One region of the Neobacillus sp. B24 genome, then DNA from elsewhere that is predicted to be linked to it. Evidence: riboswitches for the same ligand, from Rfam matches in the RefSeq annotation. Region 1 holds a riboswitch; the other holds the start of a gene.

The links. A riboswitch is a leader RNA that binds a small molecule or an ion and turns the genes downstream of it on or off. The one in region 1 is predicted to bind thiamine pyrophosphate.
Region 2: it holds a riboswitch for thiamine pyrophosphate, as region 1 does, so the genes downstream of both, ACZ43M_RS14920 (3-oxoacyl-ACP reductase) here and thiM (hydroxyethylthiazole kinase) in region 1, are expected to answer to the same signal.

What each region holds. Positions count from the first base shown of each region.
Region 1 covers NZ_AP035777.1:2,469,524-2,473,956, reverse strand. Annotated here, with positions in the region: gene thiW (energy coupling factor transporter S component ThiW) at 1-241, opposite strand, end outside; gene thiE (thiamine phosphate synthase) at 234-887, opposite strand; gene thiD (bifunctional hydroxymethylpyrimidine kinase/phosphomethylpyrimidine kinase) at 884-1,696, opposite strand; gene thiM (hydroxyethylthiazole kinase) at 1,693-2,511, opposite strand; TPP riboswitch at 2,590-2,700, opposite strand; gene ACZ43M_RS12245 (M20/M25/M40 family metallo-hydrolase) at 2,800-3,774, opposite strand; gene ACZ43M_RS12240 (hypothetical protein) at 3,891-4,433, opposite strand, start outside.
Region 2 covers NZ_AP035777.1:3,034,331-3,038,763, reverse strand. Annotated here, with positions in the region: gene ACZ43M_RS14930 (L-lactate MFS transporter) at 1-720, shown strand, start outside; gene ACZ43M_RS14925 (low molecular weight protein-tyrosine-phosphatase) at 1,517-1,981, opposite strand; TPP riboswitch at 2,256-2,366, shown strand; gene ACZ43M_RS14920 (3-oxoacyl-ACP reductase) at 2,449-3,210, shown strand; gene ACZ43M_RS14915 (sigma 54-interacting transcriptional regulator) at 4,401-4,433, shown strand, end outside.

The DNA of each region.
Region 1 (4,433 bases):
CGACCATACTGCCCGGAAAAGCAAATAATGATCCGGTTCCCATCAGGTTCCGGAGCAGGGAAACACAAAAGGCTTGGGCTACCGCGTAATAAGGTCCCAATAGGACTGCAGACAGCACATTTAAAAAATGCTGCATCGGAAAAACTTTAGTAAATCCAATTGGAATAGCCACAAGGTTGCTGGATAATGTACCGATGGCAATCATCATCGCCGTCAGCGTCAATTTATGAGTTTTATTCACAGGTCAGTTCCCCCTTCACACTTCTGGCTAACGCTTTCGCAGCCTCTAAATGCGACTGGGCATGACTGATAGCGGTGATTACAGAAACCCCGTCCGCGCCTGCTTCCACAACAGAGGCCGCATTTTCTGCGTTAATTCCGCCAATCCCTACAATTGGAACCGTAAATCCTTCTTCACGTAATTCCTGAATCAACCTTGTCCCTTGAACTTCCTTTGCATCAAGTTTGGTTTTAGTTTGGAATACTGGACCTATTCCAAAATAATCGGCTCCATCCTTAATTGCTGTGGACGCCTCTTCCTTTGTATGTACGGAAACTCCGAGAATTTTATCACCAATTCGCTCCCTTACTTTTTCAACGGGATCATCTTCCTGACCGATGTGAACACCGTCTGCATCGAGCGCTAGCGCGAGGTCGATATCATCATTGACAATAAACGGGACACCATGTCGCCTGCATACGGTTTGCAGTTCCCTTGCCAAGCGAAATTTTTCTTCACCCTGAAGGGCATTTTCCCCTTTTTCCCGAAATTGAAAAAGCGTAATTCCGCCCTTAATGGCCTCCTCCAACACTTTACTTGGGTCCTTTAAACAATTGTTGCTTCCCATAATAAAATAAATTTTCAACGCATCCCGCAACTCTATCATGATTCCACCAACTCCATTTTTCTCTTTCGATAGGCCCAATGGTTGGTTGGCCCGTGGCCATGCCCAATCTCAATCCCATCCTCAATTGCCGCTTGAATAAACTCTTTGGCAACTTTAATAGCTTCATAGACTGAAGAACCCTTCGCCAGTTCTGCTGTAATGGCTGCAGAAAAAGTACAGCCGGTTCCGTGGGTATTTTTTGTATGTATCCGCCTGTTGGGAAAGCTATAAAACTCACGCCCATCAAACAATAAATCAACGGCTTCTGATTGATACTCCTCATGCCCGCCTTTAATCACAACATTTTTTACACCGAAATTAAAAAGACGTTTTGCTGCTTCTTGTTTATCATCAGAGGTTGCAATTTTCATTCCCGTCAGTACCTCGGCCTCTGGAATATTAGGTGTAATAACTCTAGCGAGGGGAAGGAGATCGATTTTCAACGCAATAATGGCAGCTTCTTGGAGCAGGGCTGCGCCGCCTTTAGCAATCATCACTGGGTCCACCACAACATTTTCCCATCCAAATTTCCTGAGGCCGCACGCTACCGCCTGAATAATTTCTGCATTAAACAGCATACCGGTTTTTACAGCATTAGTCCCCATATCCTCACCAATTGCCTTCATTTGCTGTTCGACCGCCTCTGCTGTTAACGGATATACACCGTGAACACCCAATGTGTTTTGTGCAGTAATGGCCGTTAGCGCCGACATTCCGAAAACCTCGAGCTCCTGAAAAGTCTTTAGGTCGGCTTGGATTCCTGCACCACCACCGCTGTCAGAACCCGCAATCGTTAAAGCTTTTTTCATAACAAACTCAACTCCCTTTTATATACTGCTTTTGTATGAATAGCTTCTAAGGAAACCAGTGACAGTTGATTTAAAAATTCAATCTGAAAACTGCCAGGGCCGCGTCCAGCTGTGATTTCCGCAGCCTTTTCCGCTGCAATCCCATAGACGGTTAATGCGGCGGCACTGGCCAACAGCAAATCCTGTTCAACCCCAGCAAACGCTCCAACAACTGATGTCAATAAACAGCCGGCTCCTGTTACTTTTGTTAACAGCGGGTGACCGTTGCCGACATGAAATGTTGTATCGCCATCGGTTATGACATCCTCTTTTCCAGTAATCGCCACAATGCAGTTCAGTTTCTTTGCCGCTGTAATTGCCAGTTCTGTAATATTCCCTTTCGCATCACCAGCATCAACACCCTTAATGTCCCACTCTTCACCAACAACATTGGCAATTTCAGCAGCGTTGCCTCGGATAATCGAAACCTTAACCTCGTTCATTATTTTTCTGGCACTTTCCGTTCGGAACCTGGTTGCTCCAGCACCCACTGGGTCAAAGATAACTGGAATACTCTTTTCATTTGCCGCTTTTCCAGCGAGAAGCATCGCCTCTACCGTATGCGAATTCAAAGTGCCTATATTCAGGACTAGCGCATTGGCAAGCTGTGCCATTTCCGCCACTTCTTCTGCTGCATAGGCCATCACCGGGGATGCGCCCAGTGCCAAGAGCCCATTGGCTGTGAAATTTGTGACAACCACATTGGTGATGTTGTGGACAAGCGGATTAACCTCTCTAACTTTTTGTAAAACCTCATAAACTCTTGTTTTTTCCAAATTGCTCTCTCCTTTTAAAAAAAATAAAAAAACCAGGTCCCAAAATTGGACCTGGCATAATTAGAGTGAGAAACCGTCATGGTTGTTGCTCTACTTTCCTACGCTGGTATTACCCAGATCAGGTCCAAAGGGTTAAAAACGTTCGCCGTATTCTCTCAGCCCAGCATCAGGGCACCCCTAGCAGTACACTTGTATGAAGTTAAGTTCAGAATAATCTACTAATCTATAAATGTAAAGAAAATTGCCCTAGATAAACGTCAAAATAGGGAAAAGTTACTATAACAATCCTTATTTTTCCTTTTTAATATCAATTAATAATTGTGTTAAAATCTCCGTGAAGTGCTCAAGATGCTCTTGCACTCTCCCTGGAAACTCCCTCTCAAGAAATTCTAAATTGTCATTTTTCGTATGCCAGATCTCACCGTGTTTAACGGTCTGGGTATAGCCATCCAAATCACCTAATTCCCAATTCGTCGCTTCAAGATAGCCAATTGGAATTCCGGCATCCTGGAATGGGGCATGGTCGCTCCAGTCCCCGGTGGTGCCCTCTGGATAATCAGGGTTAATCCCCGGATTTGTTTCTAGCGGAATATTTTTCTTATTGGCAATATCTAAGGCAAGGTCGCGAATCCACCCATCTTCACCCGGACTGCCATATACATAGATTTTGTCACCGGCAAGCAAGCTGTCGAGATTGATCATAACAATTGTTCTATCCTTTTCCTCTTGGGACATTTGGGAGACGTAATAATTGGAGCCCCTCAATCCCGCTTCCTCTGCACCAAAGAATACAATCTTGATATCGTAATGAAGGTTTCTTTTTTGTATGGCCTTTGCGGTCTCCAGGATAACGCCAACACTGGAGGCATTGTCATCCGCACCCTTTCCTACACTGACTGAATCATAGTGGGCTCCGATAATCACCTGTGGATTGCTTTTGAATTTATTGGACTGGCTGTATTTTGTGCCAATTATGTTAGCAGAATTTTTTGTCACACCTCTGCTTGTATAGGAAAATGGCTGTTTACTAGGTTGATAGCCTAGTTTTTCCAATTCATTCAAAATATAATCGCCAGCCTTGGCTTCGTTTTCAGTGCCGGCAACTCTAGGCCCTATTTTCTCGGTTAAGTAATAAACATGCTGATAGGCCTCTGTCCCCGCAACCGTTTTTTGGGCCTCTACCTTAACTGAAGAAACTGAAAAAATTCCCGAAACCAATAATGCAGTTGACATAACAATATTACGAATTAATTTTACACTCATATTTTTCCTCCCCTTTAATCCCAGTCATTTCCATGTTTATGCTTGTATTAAGGATGATATACGGGGTTAATTATAAGCAGGAAACTTCTACTTCTTTAACTATTTGTATAAAAGCGTTAATCCCCTGTTAACCTGCGAACCAAATCATTTTTAGCCAGCCTGGCCAGCACTTGTTCGTCTTCGTATTGGGCATTCTCTTCACAATAACCAAAGAGACTCCTTATCTCCTGCCATTTCAGCAAAGAAATCCCCTTTAAATTAAACAACTTTCCATCCCTATGTGGCAGGTTTACCGCCGCCAAATCCGGAGCGTTTCTATATTCCCCAATTAACCCAAAACCTTTAGGCGAATGCCTCTCATCAAGGATCAGCAGCGAAAAATAGAAATCCTTCCCTCCCGCATATTCTGTGCCAAGGTCAATATTACGAAGGATTTGATTTCTTGTACTATCATGAGTTGTGCCCATACTGACATCGCTCTTATATTTCACTTCAATAAACCAAACAAAATGGTCATTCTCCAACATGACATCAATCTCGGAATCACTCTCCCGAAGGCCCCATTCAACCGGCGGACTAAGCTTTTTCCATAATGATATTTTCATATTTTCAATGATATCGGTACGGTGGTCCTGGAATGTTTGCTGAAACAATAACGG
Region 2 (4,433 bases), 560 kb from region 1:
CTTGCTCCTCCGAAAGAGGGCTGGGTACCGAAAGGCATGGAAGAAGGGGCAACAAACTCAGGTGGGTTGAAAATCAAAAAGGACCTGCAGCAGTTAACGGCCAATGAGGCAGTTAGGACAAGACAGTTCTGGGCTTTATGGGTCATGCTGTTCATCAATATTACTTGTGGCATTGCGATTCTTTCCGTTGCATCACCGATGGCTCAAGAGCTGGTCGGAATGTCAGCGGCTGGAGCAGCCACAATGGTTGGCATCATGGGGCTATTTAACGGATCAGGAAGGATTGTTTGGGCGACGATCTCTGATTATATCGGCAGACCAAACGTGTACACCCTGTTTTTTGCTTTTCAAATCGTTGCCTTTTTTATGCTTCCAAATATGACAGTTGGCATTCTCTTTTCGATTATTGTGTATTTGATCATGACTTGTTATGGAGGGGGCTTTTCCTCGATACCAGCCTATATCGGTGATTTGTTTGGAACAAAGCAGCTTGGGGCGATTCATGGTTACATTTTGACTGCTTGGGCTGCAGCGGGGCTGGCAGGACCCATCTTTGTTTCCTGGGTCAGAGAAACGACCGGGAGCTATCAGGGGACATTAGTTATTTTTTCAGGAATATTTATTGTAGCTCTAGCCGTGTCACTTCTCATCCGTCTCGATATTAGGAAATTAAGAAAAATGAGTGAAAATTCAGTTGTGAACAACGCTAGGAATATTTAAAAACCAACAAAATATAACTTTATAGGTACTCACAAGCTAAAACACACTGTAATTCACGATAAAATTTTATAGGGTTCACTTAAAGGGTGCACGAAGACAAATTGACACACGAAATGGCATACGAATTGACGTATGCCATTTTTGTTGTCCTACCAAGGGTTTAGAGGGTGTTTCAAGAAGAATTAACAGGGTAATAAATAAGTTAAATAGCAAGGGACAATACTTATTGTACAACGAAAAATTAATGGCAAATTAAATGCCGCCAATAGAGCGTCTTGGCTACCGAAATGGTGAAAATCCAGTGAGTTCGGTCGCCAAAAGAGGGTCTTGGCTACCGAAATAGTGAATACCCAGTGAGTTCGGTCGCCAAAAGAGGGTCTTGGCTACCGAAATGGTGAAAATCCAGTGAGTTCGGTCGCCAAAAGAGGGTCTTGGCTACCGAAATAGTGAATACCAAGTGAGTTCGGTCGCCAATAAGGGTTGTTGGCTACCGAAATGGTGAAAATCCAGTGAGTTCGGTCGCCAAAAGAGGGTCTTGGCTACCGAAATAGTGAATACCCAGGAGTTCGGTCGCCAATAAGGGTTCTTGGCTACCGAAATGGTGAAAATCCAGTGAGTCGGTCGCCAAATATATGGATTATCGAGATGGTGATGGCTTAGTAGGTGAATAAATGGGTTTAAAAATCGTATTGCCACAAAACGCGGAAATCATACGCTATACAAATTCCGACATAAAGAAAGCAGATTCTTCCTAGAGATTGTTTTGATTGTCGGGATTATGATGGATACCTTGTTGCTATAAGTTTTTTTCTCTGCGTATTTTATTGAGTAATGTCCGACAGCCAGCTGATACAAGACGATAGGTTTCATCAAAATCATCTGTAAAAAATGGATCGGGGATATCCCTCCTGTATCTGGTCAGGTCGAGCAACCTAGTGATTTTTGGATGATTTGGCTTTCGAGTTATCCTGTAAATATTTTTTATGTTGCTTTCGTCCATACCGATAATATAGTCGAATTTCCAAAAGTCTTCTTTCTTTAATCGGCGTCCAACAAGCCCTTCAGAAGAGATATTGTATTTCTTCAGAATTTCAAGAGTTCCTTCGTGCGGAGGGAAGCCGATTTGCCATGAACTAGTTGCAGCGGAATCAACTGCGATTTTGTTTATTAATTTTTCTTTCTTTACTAAGTGGCGAAATATAGCTTCAGCCATCGGTGAACGGCAAATATTCCCTAAGCATACAAATAAAACATTGATCATGTACTTACCGCCTTTTAAATTATTTTTTTTCAATTTGTTAGACTCGAGCGGTGATAAGAAATTAACATACAATGCTTCGAGCAAATCAGTGCAATAAGCTCCAACTGCCAGGTAAAGTGCTCCTTTCACGCGTAATCACAGTATGTATAAAACAGAAAGATGGAACGGCGATAGTGCTAATTTTAAATTCTTTTCTAAGGTTGTAAGCAGAGCCAATTTATTGCTCATTTTATTATTACGGTTTAGAATGAATGTTGAAAGATTAAGAGAATAATTGTTCTACTAGGGGAGCCTGTGATGCAGGCTGAGAAAAAAGCTGATAACTTTTTGACCCTTTGAACCTGATCTGGATTATGCCAGCGTAGGGAAGTAGTTTAGCTCACTAATAAACTAGGCCCTTTTTGGTCTAGTTTTTTTTATTGAGTGATTATTTCTAATCTTCAGCAAAGAAAATGGAGGGAAATATTATGGAATTGAGTAAACAAACCGTTTTGGTCACAGGAGCAAGCAGGGGGTTAGGAGCTGCATTGGCAACCGCTTTTGCAAATGAGGGGGCCAATGTCATTGTTAACTTTTTAAAAAGTAAGGAAAAGGCAGAAGAACTGGTCAAACGGATAGGTAAAAATGCCGTTGCCCTACAAGCGGATGTTAGAGACAAGGAACAAGTAAATGAAATGGTGGCGAAAGCAAAAGAATACTTTCATACGCCAATCACCACCATTGTAAATAATGCTTTAATAGATTTTCAGTTTAATCCAGTTACTCAAAAAAATGTGTTTCAACTAGAGTGGGAGAAGTTCAACACACAATTTGAGGGAAGTATAAAAGGTGCTTTAAATACGGTTCAAGCCTGTGTAGCAGACATGAAGGAACAAGGGTATGGCCGCATTATCAACATTGGAACGAATTTGGTTCAAAATCCGGTAGTTGCCTATCATGAGTATACGACTGGAAAAGCTGCTTTACTTGGATTTACACGGAATCTGGCTAAAGAATTGGGGCAGTATGGTATTACGGTGAATATGATTTCTGGCGGATTGTTAAAGCAAACCGATGCAAGCAGTGTTACGACTAAAGAGGTGTTTGACATCATAGAATCCATCACCCCTTTACATAAGGTAACGACTCCAGAAGAATTGGCTGACACAGCCTTGTTCTTTGCCTCACCATGGGCAAGAGCTGTTACTGGTCAGAACCTGGTTGTAGATGGAGGTTTGGTAATGGATTAAGTATGCATCTATTTCGGCCCAAAAGCCGACCACCCTTAAAGGGAACGCTGGACCGGACATGTTGCTGCATGTTCGGTCTACTTTATTTATGAAATTACTAATTATATAATACCCTATTAATAGAGATATCATCCACAATAAGTATATATCTTATTTTTAATTTGTTAATCTGTGTGTTTTACATGTGAAAAGTAGTCCCCATGTTTGATTAACCCTGCATGAGATTATTTAAGAATGTGGGGGAAATTAGAGAGTTAATTACTTTGAACATGAATCAGAGGGACAGTTTTTTAATAACCGGGTAATTTTGATTAGTATTTGGGTAGATATCGATAAACCAACAAACACTTTGGCATTCTTAGAAGTATAAATCACGAATCCAAAATATAAAGGGATTAATCAACGGCTGAGAGATGGAGGAAGGTCTAAACTTTCATCAATATATGATGCATAAGATTTACATAAACGCGAGTATCCGCATTATACATCAGTAGATCGGAAAGAAGAGTAATTTTGTTAATGGAGTGGCCCAACCTTGGGTTGCTATATTTTATTTCAGTCCTCGATAAAAGCACGAATTATTTTCATATCAATTTATTTGCGAGTTTATTTAAAATATTGTATAAATACCTCTAATTATTTTGATAAAATGAATATTACTATAGAGGGGTCTTTTGTATTTCAGTTAAAGCTACAAACGTTTCTGGATTAAGCGGGAAAGTGTTTGTTACCCCGAAAATTCCAGAAAAGAAGCTGAATAACGCCATATTATCTGCAATTGCAAATGACGTTGACCAGGATAATATGTTGCGGTCGCCGATACTTCTTTATTTGGCAATGTGTAAAAAAGGTTGTGTTTTCCTCGGAGATTTGAATATTTTTGACTAATTAAAGCTATAGTGAGTCATACTTTTGAATAACTCTAAGAACAATTCGAACATGAATATTCAGAATATGCAGAATGTTCCCTTGATTATAAATTTCGTTTTATATATTATTATTATTATAGCCAATAACTTCTTCTTTAATAGAGTAATGATGTTGCGTCTGAGATACCCCTATTTTTGTCACTTTTAAAATTTATTCAAGAGTAAAATTGTTATTGCGGTTTGTCACTTTAGTTTTTTGGGTTATCTTTTAAATGCGACACAATAAAATAAACAATAATTATAGAAAAAGGAGCGCGTGAAGTGTCTACTAAAATACTAGTAATTACTTATAAG